Regions from separate parts of the Fructobacillus sp. ESL1096 genome, predicted to be linked through region 1. Evidence: riboswitches for the same ligand, from Rfam matches in the RefSeq annotation. Region 1 holds a riboswitch; each other region holds the start of a gene.
What was found. Region 1 has a riboswitch for thiamine pyrophosphate ahead of ACSYSR_RS05030 (solute carrier family 23 protein). Riboswitches for the same ligand answer to the same signal wherever they lie in the genome.
Positions count from the first base shown of each region.

Region 2: it holds a riboswitch for thiamine pyrophosphate, as region 1 does, so the genes downstream of both, ACSYSR_RS00195 (TenA family protein) here and ACSYSR_RS05030 (solute carrier family 23 protein) in region 1, are expected to answer to the same signal.
Region 3: it holds a riboswitch for thiamine pyrophosphate, as region 1 does, so the genes downstream of both, ACSYSR_RS00240 (ECF transporter S component) here and ACSYSR_RS05030 (solute carrier family 23 protein) in region 1, are expected to answer to the same signal.

Region 1 is NZ_CP196400.1:1,005,277-1,009,491, forward strand. It holds gene trpB (tryptophan synthase subunit beta) at 1-371, shown strand, start outside; gene trpA (tryptophan synthase subunit alpha) at 364-1,161, shown strand; TPP riboswitch at 1,371-1,474, shown strand; gene ACSYSR_RS05030 (solute carrier family 23 protein) at 1,595-2,911, shown strand; gene ACSYSR_RS05035 (LuxE/PaaK family acyltransferase) at 2,904-4,025, shown strand; gene ACSYSR_RS05040 (acyl-CoA reductase) at 4,037-4,215, shown strand, end outside.
Region 2 is NZ_CP196400.1:66,448-70,662, reverse strand. It holds gene ACSYSR_RS00205 (PH domain-containing protein) at 1-964, shown strand, start outside; gene ACSYSR_RS00200 (MarR family winged helix-turn-helix transcriptional regulator) at 1,147-1,605, opposite strand; TPP riboswitch at 1,737-1,825, shown strand; gene ACSYSR_RS00195 (TenA family protein) at 1,966-2,622, shown strand; gene thiD (bifunctional hydroxymethylpyrimidine kinase/phosphomethylpyrimidine kinase) at 2,619-3,458, shown strand; gene thiE (thiamine phosphate synthase) at 3,448-4,095, shown strand; gene thiM (hydroxyethylthiazole kinase) at 4,092-4,215, shown strand, end outside.
Region 3 is NZ_CP196400.1:75,014-79,228, forward strand. It holds gene ACSYSR_RS00225 (LysR family transcriptional regulator) at 1-44, shown strand, start outside; gene ACSYSR_RS00230 (energy-coupling factor transporter transmembrane component T family protein) at 112-780, opposite strand; gene ACSYSR_RS00235 (ATP-binding cassette domain-containing protein) at 777-2,186, opposite strand; gene ACSYSR_RS00240 (ECF transporter S component) at 2,199-2,756, opposite strand; TPP riboswitch at 2,839-2,929, opposite strand; gene ACSYSR_RS00245 (FAD-dependent oxidoreductase) at 3,035-4,215, opposite strand, start outside.

The DNA.
Region 1 (4,215 bases):
GTCGCTTAGGTGTCTTTCACGGCATGAAGTCACTCTTTTTGCAAAATGATAGTGGCCAAATCAATCCGGTCTATTCGATTTCGGCTGGGCTCGATTACCCGGGTGTTGGGCCAGAACACGCAGCATTAGCAGCCGAGCACCGTGCCCAATACGTCGGTATTACAGATGATGAGGCCGTGGCTGCCTTTGAATACATTGCCAAGCAAGAGGGGATTATTGCCGCTATTGAAAGCTGTCATGCTGTGGCCTATGTGCAAAAATTAGCGCCAACGTTACCTAAGGACCAGGTCATTGTCTGCACACTATCTGGCCGGGGGGACAAGGATGTTGCCGCAATTGCCAAGTACCGGGGGGTTGAAATTCATGAGTAAAATTAGTCAAAGCTTTACGAATCATAAAAATTTTATTGCCTTCGTCACCGCCAATGATCCTGACATGGAGACGACTGTGAAAAATGTCGTGGCTTTGGCAAAGGGCGGGGCCGATATTGTTGAAATTGGCATTCCTTTTTCGGATCCAGTCGCCGACGGTCCCGTTATTCAAGCGGCCGATTTGCGGGCTTTGCGTGACCCTGATTTACCAATTGAAGTGATTTTTACGGCGGTGAAGGAAATTCGTCTGCAAACAGCGGTGCCTCTGGTTTTCTTGGTGTACCTGAACGTTGTTCTCCAGTATGGCTATGAACGTTTTACCGCCGACTGTGAAAAATTCGGTGTCGATGGCCTGATTATCCCCGATTTGCCCTATGAAGAACGAGGAGAGTTAGTTTCTTTTACTGACAAGCATGGGCTGGATTTGATTCCGTTGATTACAGTGACGTCTGGTGAGCGCATTGCGCTGATTGCCAAAGAGGCGACCGGTTTCATCTACTTGGTTTCTTCTTTAGGCGTAACGGGAACCCGTGAATCCTTTGCTGCTAATTTAGCAGAAGTTGTCGGGCAAATTAAAGCGGTAACGAATGTGCCGGTGGCTATTGGCTTTGGTGTACATACCGCTGACCAGGCCCAGGCAATGGCTGATTTGGCCGATGGGGTTATTATTGGCTCAGCCTGCGTCCAGATTGTCGCTGAAAATGGTCACAAAGCACCAGCAAAGTTACAGGCGTACGCTAAAGAAATCAGCGCTGCTGTTGATGGTGTGTCGGTTGGGAATGCTAAATGAATTGGTCAAAATTGAGTGCCGTTACCAACAAGTAAAATGGCCTAGTGATTGCTACCAAGATTGAGGTTGTTGCTGGTGGTGCATTTCGCCTAACTTTTTTGACCAGCGCTTTGGCTGCTACTATTCGTGGAACAGTTTCGAATTTGATTAAACAAAGTTGATTATATTTGTTCTAATATCGAATTTCATGTTATACTGAAAAAAATTAATTAATTCGCAAGGGGAGCATCACGCTGAGATTAGACAGAAATGTCTTAGACCCTATGTACCTGATCTGGTTAATACCAGCGTAGGAATGCAACTAATATTGATAACAAGGGGTCTTTTTTGGGACTTTTCGGTTGAGGTTGAATTCATCATGAATTCAACCTTTTTCTTTTGCTGGTAAAGACTGTTCAGGGTGGATTGATGAATTAAATTTTAGGAGAAAAAAATGATTCAACAGAACCATCAGCAGCAAGAAAGTTCCCCGGAAGAGATTCCATTGAGTACTAGTCAGACGATATTGATTAGTCTCCAACACATCTTTGTTTCCAATGTCTGGCTTGATCCGATTTTTGTTGCTTCAGCCGCGGGCCTCTCGTTAGCCTTGTCGACGAATTTGATTAGTGCCATTTTTTTGGCATCTGGTCTGGTAACGATTTTGCAGGCTTCAAAATTAGCACGGCTGCCGATTGTGCAAGGGCCTTCAGCGGCCTTTGACGCCCTCATGATTAGTGCTGGTAAAACCGGTGGTTTGCCAGCTGCCGGTGGTGCCGTCTTTCTCAGTGGCTTTATTGTTTTGCTGATGTCTTTATTTGGCTGGGTTCATCGCTTAGCTAAGAAATTGACACCTGCGATTAACGGGACCATTATTTTTTTGGTTGGCATTTCGCTTTCAAGTTTTACAATGTCAGAATTACTAGGGGGGACGCCTGGCACAAAAGGTTTTGCATCGCCAAACGTTCTTCTGGTGGCCATTACAACCACTTTGATTGTCGTCTTAGGATCGTTGTTTGGCCGAGGTTACTGGCGCAAGTTTTCCTTTTTGCTGGCCCTTGTGGTTGGTAATCTTTTGGCGGCCAGCCTGGGGATGATTGACTTGTCAAGCGTGCAAAGTCAACCGTTTTTTGGCCTACCACGGTTGTTTCCTTATGGACTATTTCGTTTTAATTGGGCCATTTTTCTGACCTTCTTCATCGCTTATTTAGTGGCAGTGATTGAAGCTTTGGGCGTTTATGAAGCCTCTGCAGATGTTACCAAAGAAGAATTAAGTGCAAAGCGTATTAGTCGTGGAATTGCAGGTGAAGCGGGTGGCTCAATGCTTTCTTCTTTGATTGGCGGTTTTCCAACCACAGCTTTTGCCCAAAACTTAGGAGTCATGAAGTTGACGGGAGTGCATTCTCGCAAGCCCATTCTATTGGCCGGGGGATTACTAATTTTACTAGGATTTGTGCCCAAGTTTGCAGCAGTACTCGCTTTGACCCCAGCACCCGTTATCGGTGGGATGTTTTTGCCGGCAGCGGCAACCTTGTTAACGACGGGCTTTGCAACCCTGCAGCAGGCTGATAAAGGCGAAGCTACTCGGATGAGTATTGGTCTGTCTTTGTTGCTGGCCATTGCCCTGCCATCTTATGCAAAAGGATTTTCGGGTATTTATCAGTCGCTCTTTTCAAATAGTATTTTAGTCGGTGCTCTGTCGATTGTGACCCTGCATGTTCTATTAATTGTTGTACCAGGATTTTTTGGAGGGAAAAAGAACCATGAGTGATTCGGTTGCTGCAATTCAAAAAGAAATTCTGAGTTTTATTGACCAACACCAAGTCATGGACGGCCACCATGAAAGTGATGAGGATTTCAATCAGTTGGCCCTCGATTTATTTCAATACCAATTTGACCATAATTTACCCTATAAAAAATATGCGCAACAACAACGAAAAAGTCCGCTAATGGTACATCGGTGGCAAGAAGTACCATTAATGCCGATTCAGGGATACAAGCAGTTAACGCTGTCGACAACGCCGATCACGGCGGGCGAAGCTGTTTTTATGTCAAGTGGGACAACGGATAAGACCCACCGTAGCCATAGCTACCATCCGACTTTTGCTGTTTGGAATGAGTCAATGAAAGTATCTTTCAAGCAGTATGTCCTCCCGGACGTTGATCAAATCACTATTATTGGCCTATTTCCGGATGAAAAGCACCTTGACAATTCTTCTTTGGCTCATTATGTCAGTCGCGCCATTACCGAATTTGGTGACCAACACAGCAGATCCTATGTCGATGCAGACGGGATTGATTATCAGGGCGTGGTCGCTGCTTTAACGGCGGCAGAAATTGATCACCGTCCCGTGATGCTGCTTGGCGCAAGTTTTTCCTACGTCCATTTTTTGGATTACCTACAAAAGCACCAGTTGGTCTTTCACCTGGCTGAAAAAAGTCGAATTTTTGATACCGGTGGTTTCAAGGGCCAATCGCGTCAAGTTAGCGAAGACCAGCTACTAGCTGATTTGGAAGCGGCCTTCGGTATTGGTCGTGACTATTATTTGAATATGTATGGCATGACGGAAATCAGTTCACAGTGCTATGACCAAAATTTGTGGCGGCTCAACCAGGGTTTGGACCTAATTTATAGTAAGCAAACACCAGCTTGGGTTCGCGTCAGGATTTTAGATACCGATACCTTGGCGCCTGTTGCGCCCGGACAAAAAGGTGTCTTGGCCTATTATGACCTTTCGAACTGGAACTCATGCTTGGGCATCTTAACGGAAGATTTAGCCGTACAGGATGACGTCGGCTTTACTTTGCTTGGTCGGATTGCTGGGGCGGAGTCAAAGGGGTGCTCAATTTCTGTTGATCAACTACTGCAAGCCAATCAAGCATGAAAGAGGATACAATGGCTAAAGAAGGAGAGACAACCAAAATCAACTTGTTTCTTGCGCCAAATGAGAGTCAATTTAATCGATTGAAAACCTGGTCGATTTCGGTGGGTAAGCAACGCTATGATTTACAGTATCCTGATTTGACAGAACAAGAAGTCAAAGAAACCATCAAGACGTTGAAAGACCATCAGCA
Region 2 (4,215 bases), 500 kb from region 1:
TCGGGCTTCCATTCTTTCTTTGATTGTCTATGCGGTGACGACGCCGGAGGTCATCTTTCAATTCTTTATATTTCTGGGTGGCTTCATTCACTTAGACCAGCAAGGGATAGTCAGTCATTGGATTGAGCAGGAGTTGACCAATCACGTTTTGGGCCTGGGCGCTTTAGTGATTGCCTTGCTGGTGGTGGCGTTTGTTTTCATCGTGGTTGCTTTTAATGTTCTGCGAACGGTGATCTTGTACTTTGGCTTTGAAGTGCACCATGACGCAGGTCAGTTGACGATTGCTCGGGGACTTTTTGAACGACAAACGATGCATTTGTCAATTAACCGGATGCAAACGGTTGAAGTCCGCCAAAATGTTTTCAGGCAGTTGTTGGGCTTGGTAACCGTCAAGACACGGATAATTACTGACGAAAATGGTGAAGACAAGGTATCTAAAAACGTGCCAACCTTGATTCCGATGGTGAAATCAGGGGCTGTTGACCAATATTTGTCGCGGTGGCTGCCTGATTTTCCCAGTCGACCAATCAAAAAGACTGATAGCTCAACCTACCAAATTTTAACAATGATTCGTAACGGCCTTTTTTGGACCTTGCCGATTGCCACCGTCCTGATCTATGCTTTCAGACGCTGGCCAGTAGTTGTCTTGCTGGTCTTGATTGTGTTGGTTTTTGTAGTTGGTACCGGCTGGTATAAGGGGCAGGCGACAACCGCCCAAGTGGTTAACCGGCAGGTCCTTGTTTTAAAAACGGCGAAGAATTACGAAACAATCACGACCTATATCGCCTGGGATAAGATTCAGTCGTTGTCGATTAAGCAAAGTTGGTGGCTAGCTCAGCAAAACCGGCGAGCCCACCTTGCCGTGGTAGTTCGCACTGATGCCAATACAAAGGTCTTGACTGCCCGCTACTTGCCAATGAAAGAGGTGCAGTCCATTTTTGATTGGTACCAATCGCTTAGCTAACAGTGTCTTAGTTGCCAAAATTAGTGAATAAAAAGTTGCTCAATTGTCAGGTTTGCTTGTAGGTGCTTGAAACACGATTAAATGATAAAATTGTGCTGATTTTTGGTCAAAAGAAAAAGAGTCGAGAATACAATCCTGTATTTTCGGCTCTTTTCAATTGGTGCGGGTGTACTTTGCTAATTTTAGTAGTGATGTGTTTTGACTACCGCCTGCGCTTGATCAACACTTGCTGGCAAAGAGGTGTCAAATTGACTCCAGAAGTCTTGGTCAAATTGATTGACGATGTCTAAGGCCTGTTGTAATTTTTTTTCACCAGCCTGGGTTAATGATAGGGCTTTTGAACGTGGATTTTTTTTACCAGGATAGCGGTCTAAAAGATCTTCACGGCTGAGCTTAGTAATGATGGCTGAAGCGGTCATGGCATCGACGTCTGCTGCCTTAGCCACCATGATTTGAGTAACTTCGGTATGTTGGATACTGAGACCATGGACAGTAGCGAGAATTTGAAATTGGGGGTGGGTCAAGTCAAGTTCTCGTAGACGGTATTTCATTTGCCGGAACCAGTCAGTATATAAGTTGAAGAATTTCTGATTGGTTGAATCCATGTAGCGAGAAAGTGCAGTAGTTTTGACAGGGCTCATGGGAACCTCCTTATTGTTAGCATTAATATATAAGTATACTTATAATATAACTGATTTTACAGCAGGTGGCAAGTGTTCACAATCAACTTTTTCACACGGATTTTAATTTCCGTGCTATACTGCTTTTGTGATAAATAAAGTTGGGGTGCCCTGAGCTGAGATTATACCCATTGAACCTGATGCCGCTAGCACGGTCGCAGGAAACTTCGAAAACGGATTTAAATCCTCATGATGTTGCCTTTTTTGGTCATCGTTAGTAGGCATAAGTCCTCAGCTCAGGCTGGGGGCTTTTTATTTTGTCTAAATGGCAACGACCGACACCACCGTCTGCCAAAATAAAGTGATGATTGAGGAGAAAAAATGACGAAGACGCTGCCGTTTTCTAACCGCTTGATGCAAGTGATGGAAGAACACAAGGCTAATTTTTATGCCAATCCCTTTATCCAAGCAATGATTGCTGGTGAAGTTAATTCTGAGGCACTGCTCTACTACGTGCAACAAGATTACCGTTACCTGGGTCACTATTTGCCACTGTATGAACAGGTTTGCCAGACACTAACCGGTCAAACAATTGATGCTGAAGTGGCTGATGATGATCGTGAAGGTGCTGCCCATAAGATTTTGTTGGACTTGGCTCAAACCGACGACAAGAGTATCCAAGCAGGCAAGTACCCAAATTCAACGGTTACGGACCAATATGTTAACCATATGGCTAAAGCAGTTGAAAAGGATCCATTTATTGGCTTGGTTGCCCTAGCTGCCTGCCCCTATGACTATGCTTATTTGGCTGATTTGTTGATTCGTGATGGGCTAATCAAGCCAGATAACCCATTTATACCATGGGTTGGCTATTACCGTGGGCTTGATAAGGGTTTGACGCGACCAATCTTGTCACTGGTCAATCAGACGGCCGAACATGTCAGTCCCGAAGTTCAAGAGGAGGCTTTGGCTGCTTTTATCCAATCAACAAAGTATGAAAATCAATTCTTCTTACAGGGAATGGAGGCAACAAGATGATTGATGCAAACCAATATCCGACAGGATTGACCATTGCTGGGTCCGATTCTGGGGGTGGTGCCGGCATGCAAGCCGATATCAAGACCATGCAGGCTTGCAAGACTTATTCCGCGGTCGTGGTGGCCGGGTTAACAGCGCAAAATACACTGGGGGTCCAGGGGGCTTATCCAACTGATTTGGCCGTAATTGACCAGCAATTTGCCTCGGTGATGGCTGACTTTGACGTCCGCGCAGCGAAAACGGGAGCGCTCTTTGATGAAGCTCGCGTTCTGCAGGTGGCTAAAAACATCCGTCATTACCAACAGAAGAATTTGGTGGTTGATCCGGTGATGGTTGCCAAGGGTGGGGCCAGCTTGCTCGACTCAGCTGGGATCGCGGCCTTGAAAAACCACTTGCTGCCATTAGCTACGCTGTTGACACCAAATCTCCCCGAAGCCGAACTCTTAGCCGATATGAAAATCAGTACTCGTGATGACATGGTCACGGCTGGTCAAAAGATACAAGCATTGGGCGTTCCAAATGTTATCGTTAAGGGTGGCCACGGTGAAGGTGCCGTCATTTATGATTATGTTTTATTGGAAAACGAAGTCGGTTTTTGGCTAGAAGGACAAAAGGTTGAAACGTCAAGCAAACACGGGACAGGGGATACCCTCTCAGCTGCAATTACGTCCTTTTTGGCTCAAGGTGATTCTTTGCGTAAGGCCATCGAAAAGGGCCACCGCTATATGAACGCCATTATTGGTCAGCCGTTAGTTATTGGTCACGGCCATGGTCCTTTGAACCATGGCCAGTGGTCGGATCCAGCAGATGAAGGAGGAAAAGATTATGAATTTTGATCCGACGTCATTAATGGTTTATCTTGTTGTTGGTAGCCAAAACGTCAACGATGATCCCAACGAAGTGATTCGCGTGGTTCAAGCGGCCTGTGACGCCGGCGTCACTTCTGTTCAGTACCGAGAAAAGGACCACTCGAAGTTGAACCAAGCCGAAAAAGTGGCATTGGGACAGAAAATCAGAACTATTACGAAAGCAGCCAATGTGCCTTTGTATGTCGATGACGACCTGCCATTGGCACTGGCCATCCAGGCGGATGGTCTGCATGTTGGTCAGGGCGATACCCCAGTGCAAGAAATTCATCAGGTAGCTCCTGGTTTACTACTTGGGTTATCCGTCCATGACTTAAAAGAGCTGGCTGCCAGTGAAGCTGATTTGGCAGTCGTTGATTACTTGGGTGTTGGCCCCGCCTTTGCAACGACAAGTAAGGAAGAAGTGAAGGAGGCCATTGGTCCAAAAGGTGTCTTTTCGGTTGCGTCAAAAAGTTCGTTACCGGTTGTGGCCATTGGTGGTATCCAAGAAGACAACTGTCAGGAATTGGCGGAGTTGCCGATTGCCGGTGTTGCCGTGATTTCGGCCATTACTGCTAGTGATGATATTCAACGCAGTGTTCAAAAATTACGAGGAGTGACAAAATGAGCCAAACAATTTTAACTGCTGTTCGCACAAACCAACCCATCGTCTTGAACGTGGCCAATAGCGTTACCCCCCAATTGGTGGCCAATGCCATTGCCTATATTGGGGCTTCACCAATTATGC
Region 3 (4,215 bases), 510 kb from region 1:
AAGCCATGCAAAAAGAAATCCTGTCTTACTTAAAAAGAGGCTAAAAAAAACGGCAAATTCGTTTTCTTGACGAATTTGCCATTTTTATATGTCAGCTGATTACTGCTTTGCTCAGTAGTGAGAAAAAAACAAGATTCCCTGCAATGCAAACAAAATCAAAACGATTAACCCCCAGCCTGATTTAGCCATCGGATAATCCCGGTAGGCTGAACGCTTGGCCCCCTCTTGAAAACCATGTGAGGTCATGGCCATGGCCAGGTTCTTCGACCACTTAATGGCATGAACCAAAGCCTTAAAATACAGCGTTGGCTGCCACCACCGTAATACTTCACCACGCATCATCCCCGCCGCTTGAATCGAAGAAAAGGCCTGCTTAAAGCGGGGCATAAAGTTAAGTGCCCCCAAAATGCCGTAGGTAAAGGTCGCAGACATCTTCAAGTTCTGGCGTAAAGAAGCTAATAAGACGTAGGGGGTCATACCCATCGTTAACCAGGCCCCAATAAAGATAAAGACGAGGACTCGGCTGCCCATCACTAAACCAAAATGGAGGTTTTGCGCTGCTGTTCCTTGACCATAAAGATAAAAGGACCAAAAGGAACCCAAAACTGGAATGATGGCAATCGCCACATAGAGCCCGATTTTCTTTAAGGGCTGGCGCCGAATTAATAATAGCAAAAAGGCAACTGAAAAGAGAACAACGTTTAGGGTCACTGATTGGGTCAAAGAGATTTCCAAAGAAATCGCCAAAGCCAAAATCAGCCGTTGTGTGGCATTCATCATACGAGCAGCTCCTCTTGATAGGCCATGGCCGTTTGCTCATAGCGCAAGTGACGATCAACAATGTTGACCAGGTCTCTTGTTTGGTGAGAAACAACTAAAATGGTCAGTTCAAGCCCCTGTTGACAAGTCTGAATCAGATTTAAAACAACTGCCACCGACTGCTCATCCAAGCCTGCTAGTGGTTCATCTAACAGCAGTACTGGTGGGGCCATAATTAGCATCAACAGCAGCTGAAGTTTCTTCTGCTGGCCACCCGAAAGCGTGTAGACCGACCGGTCACTCAAGCCTGTTAAGTTTAGGTCAGACAGCCACTGTTCCAAGACCTCCTTCTTCCAGAAATCAGCATGGTGGCTTTTCTCCATCACCTGGTCAAGCTCTTCTTGAACCGTGATGTTTAAGAACTGGTCAGAGGCTGACTGAAATAACAAACCGACCTGGCCAAAGTAAAAACGCGGTTTCCACTCGCGGACTTCTTGCTCCTGGTAGGTCAAAGAACCCTCATAACGGTGTAGTCGAGCCAGCGTCTTCAAAACAGAAGACTTCCCGACTCCATTTGGACCGGTCACCAAGGTGATACCCTGTTCAAAGATTTGCAGGATATCCTGGTCTAAGACCAGCCGTTCACCGTTTTGTATTCGTAGATTATCAAAGCGATAAGCAGCCTTTTCGACCTGGTCACTTTCTACAACCGGTTTTAAAACCACCGTTTGCTTTTGGTAATCATATTGGTGCCAGTCATTTGCAGGCACCAACACCAAAGACTTCTCTTTGAGCTGATAAAACTGGCTGATTTTATCGAAGTAACCAGCTGGATCATGGTCGGAAACGAGAACGCCATAGCCCTCTTGGCTAAGCTGTTTTAGTAAAACCTGGAGATCTTCTCGTGACTGACTATCAACAGCAGCAAAGGGTTCATCGAGCAACAGGTAGTCGGCCCCCAGGGCCAACACTTCTGCCAAGGCAACCTTTTGCATTTCCCCACCAGATAGGGTCACAAAGGATCGATCGATAAAATCAGTCAGACCAACCTTTTCCAATGCCCAAGTCGTCTTTTGGTCAATTTCTTCCTTGTCCAATTCGAGATTCTCCAGTGCAAAAATAAATTCCTCCCGCACCGTTGGCATGGCAAACTGGTCATCAGGGTTTTGAAAAAGCAAAGCCACTCGCTTGGCTCTTTCATTTGCTTTCAGTGTGGTCATCACCCTTTGATCAATTTCGATTTCGCCAGTAACTTGGCCACCATATTGTGGGTAAAGACCCGCCAAGGCCTTTAACAGGGTGGATTTTCCCGATCCGGAAGGCCCCATTAAGAGAGTCAGGGTCTTTTTTTCAAGAGATAAATTTAGATTATCAATGATGACTTGGTCACGATAAGCCAACGTGAGGTTTCTGGCAGTTATTGCCATTTTTTGTCCTCCTTATTCGTGGGACAACAACTTTGATCGATCTAACAACTTGGCAATCAAGTGTACCAAGACACCTGAGAAAAAGAAAATTGATAGGTAACGAACAATGAACAAAGCAACTAACAAACCTAGCTTGTAGTGAATATAACCTGATTTAAAGAGGTCCCAAGCAAAGGTCACGACTGTTCCAGTCAAGGTTGACAACCAAAGACCAGCAAACCAGTTCTTATAACCAGTCAAAGCAAAACCAAGTTCAGAGCCAATTCCTTGAATAAAGCCAGACAAGAGCGTACCGACACCGTAAGAACCACCCAAGAACATCTCACCGGCTGCTCCAAGCATTTCGCCAATAAAGCCGGCACCGACCTTCTTTAAGATGTACGAAGCCAATGGTCCGGCCATCATCCATACACCAAGGGTGATTTCATTCGTAAAGGCTTGCAACCCAATCACGGCCAAGCCACTGTTAACAATCTGGTAAACCGGATCCATAATCCAATAAATGACCGAAAAAATAATCCCGATCAAGGCCAGCAAAATCACGTTTTGTAGCGTCCACTTTTGTTTCATTATTCTCTCCTTTACGTCCGGGCGAACAAAAAGGCATCAAAAAACACCCGCCTGGGCAGAGTCCAACACGGGTGGTCTTAAAAAAAACTTGTGTGGATCTTCCTTCGTCGGTCTTAGCCTAACAGGTTCAATGGGTTTAATTCTCAACCAAAATGGTACCCCAGATCGCTATATTCAAATTTACTACTTCACTAGCTTACACTGTCTTGAATTTTTATGCAAGTGTTTTCAAAGAAAAGCACCCAGACTCAGCCTAGGTGCTTAATCAAGCTAATTTTTTACTTGTTTGCCTTCAAAACGGCAGCCATGGCAACTGATGAAACATAGTTGACTGGTTGACCGAAGTTTGGTTGGAAGAAGAAGTCAGTCATTGACAATTGATCAATTGTCATGCCGTTTTCAATCGCCAATGAAACCACGTTGGCAGCTTGTGAAATGTCATGTTTTGACAAGAAAGCAGCACCAACAATCCGACGAGTCCCCTTTTCCCAAGTCAATGAGGCCTTAACTGGCGTCGTTGACAACATGAAATCAGGACGGTAATCTTCTGAAATTGTCACAGAATCCGCTTCAACACCCTTCCGAGCTGCTGATTGAACAGTCAAACCGGTTGCAGCGTAAGCTAACTCGTACAATTCAACGGCTGATGTTGCTTGTGTGCCTTGATAAGCCAACGTTGGTTCGACAATGTTCTTACCAACCAAAATTCCTTGACGAACAGCATTAGTTGCCAATGGAATGTAATCATCCTTTTGGGTGGGGTTGTAGAAGACAGTGGCTGAATCACCAGCAGCAAAGACATCCTTCACAGAAGTTTCCATGAACTTGTTTACCTTGATAGCGCCGTTTGGCAACATGTCTACTTGGTCACGGAACAGAGCAGTATTTGGCAAGAAACCAATCCCCAAGATGGCAATATCAGCTTCATAAGTGCCCTTGTCAGTTGTCACCTTGATACCATCAGCTGTGTCTTCAAATCCTGAAACCATTTGACCAAGGGCTAACTTAACACCATGGTCTTCATAGGCCTTTTGGAAAACAGATGAAAATTCAGGGGCCGTATTGTTGGCCAATACCCGGTCCAAACCGTCAATCAAAGTCACTTCCTTATCATTGACTGACAATTGTTCTGCCAACTCAGCACCGATATAACCAGCACCAATAACGATAATCCGCTTAACCTTTTCAGTTACTTCCTTCAAGGCATTGGCATTGTCCCAAGTCTTTGAGTCAAAGACCTTGTCAGAATCGATACCAGGGATGCGAGGCTTAATTGCGCGTGAACCAGTGGTAATCACAATCTTATCGAAAGTTTCTTCTGACTGAGCACCAGAAACCAAGTCTTTGATGTTCAAAGTCTTTGCTTTTAAGTCAGCAGCTTCAACAAGCGTTTGCATATGCATTGAAATACCCTGCTTAGCCATTGAATCTGGTGTTTCATAAAACATCTTGTCAGTTG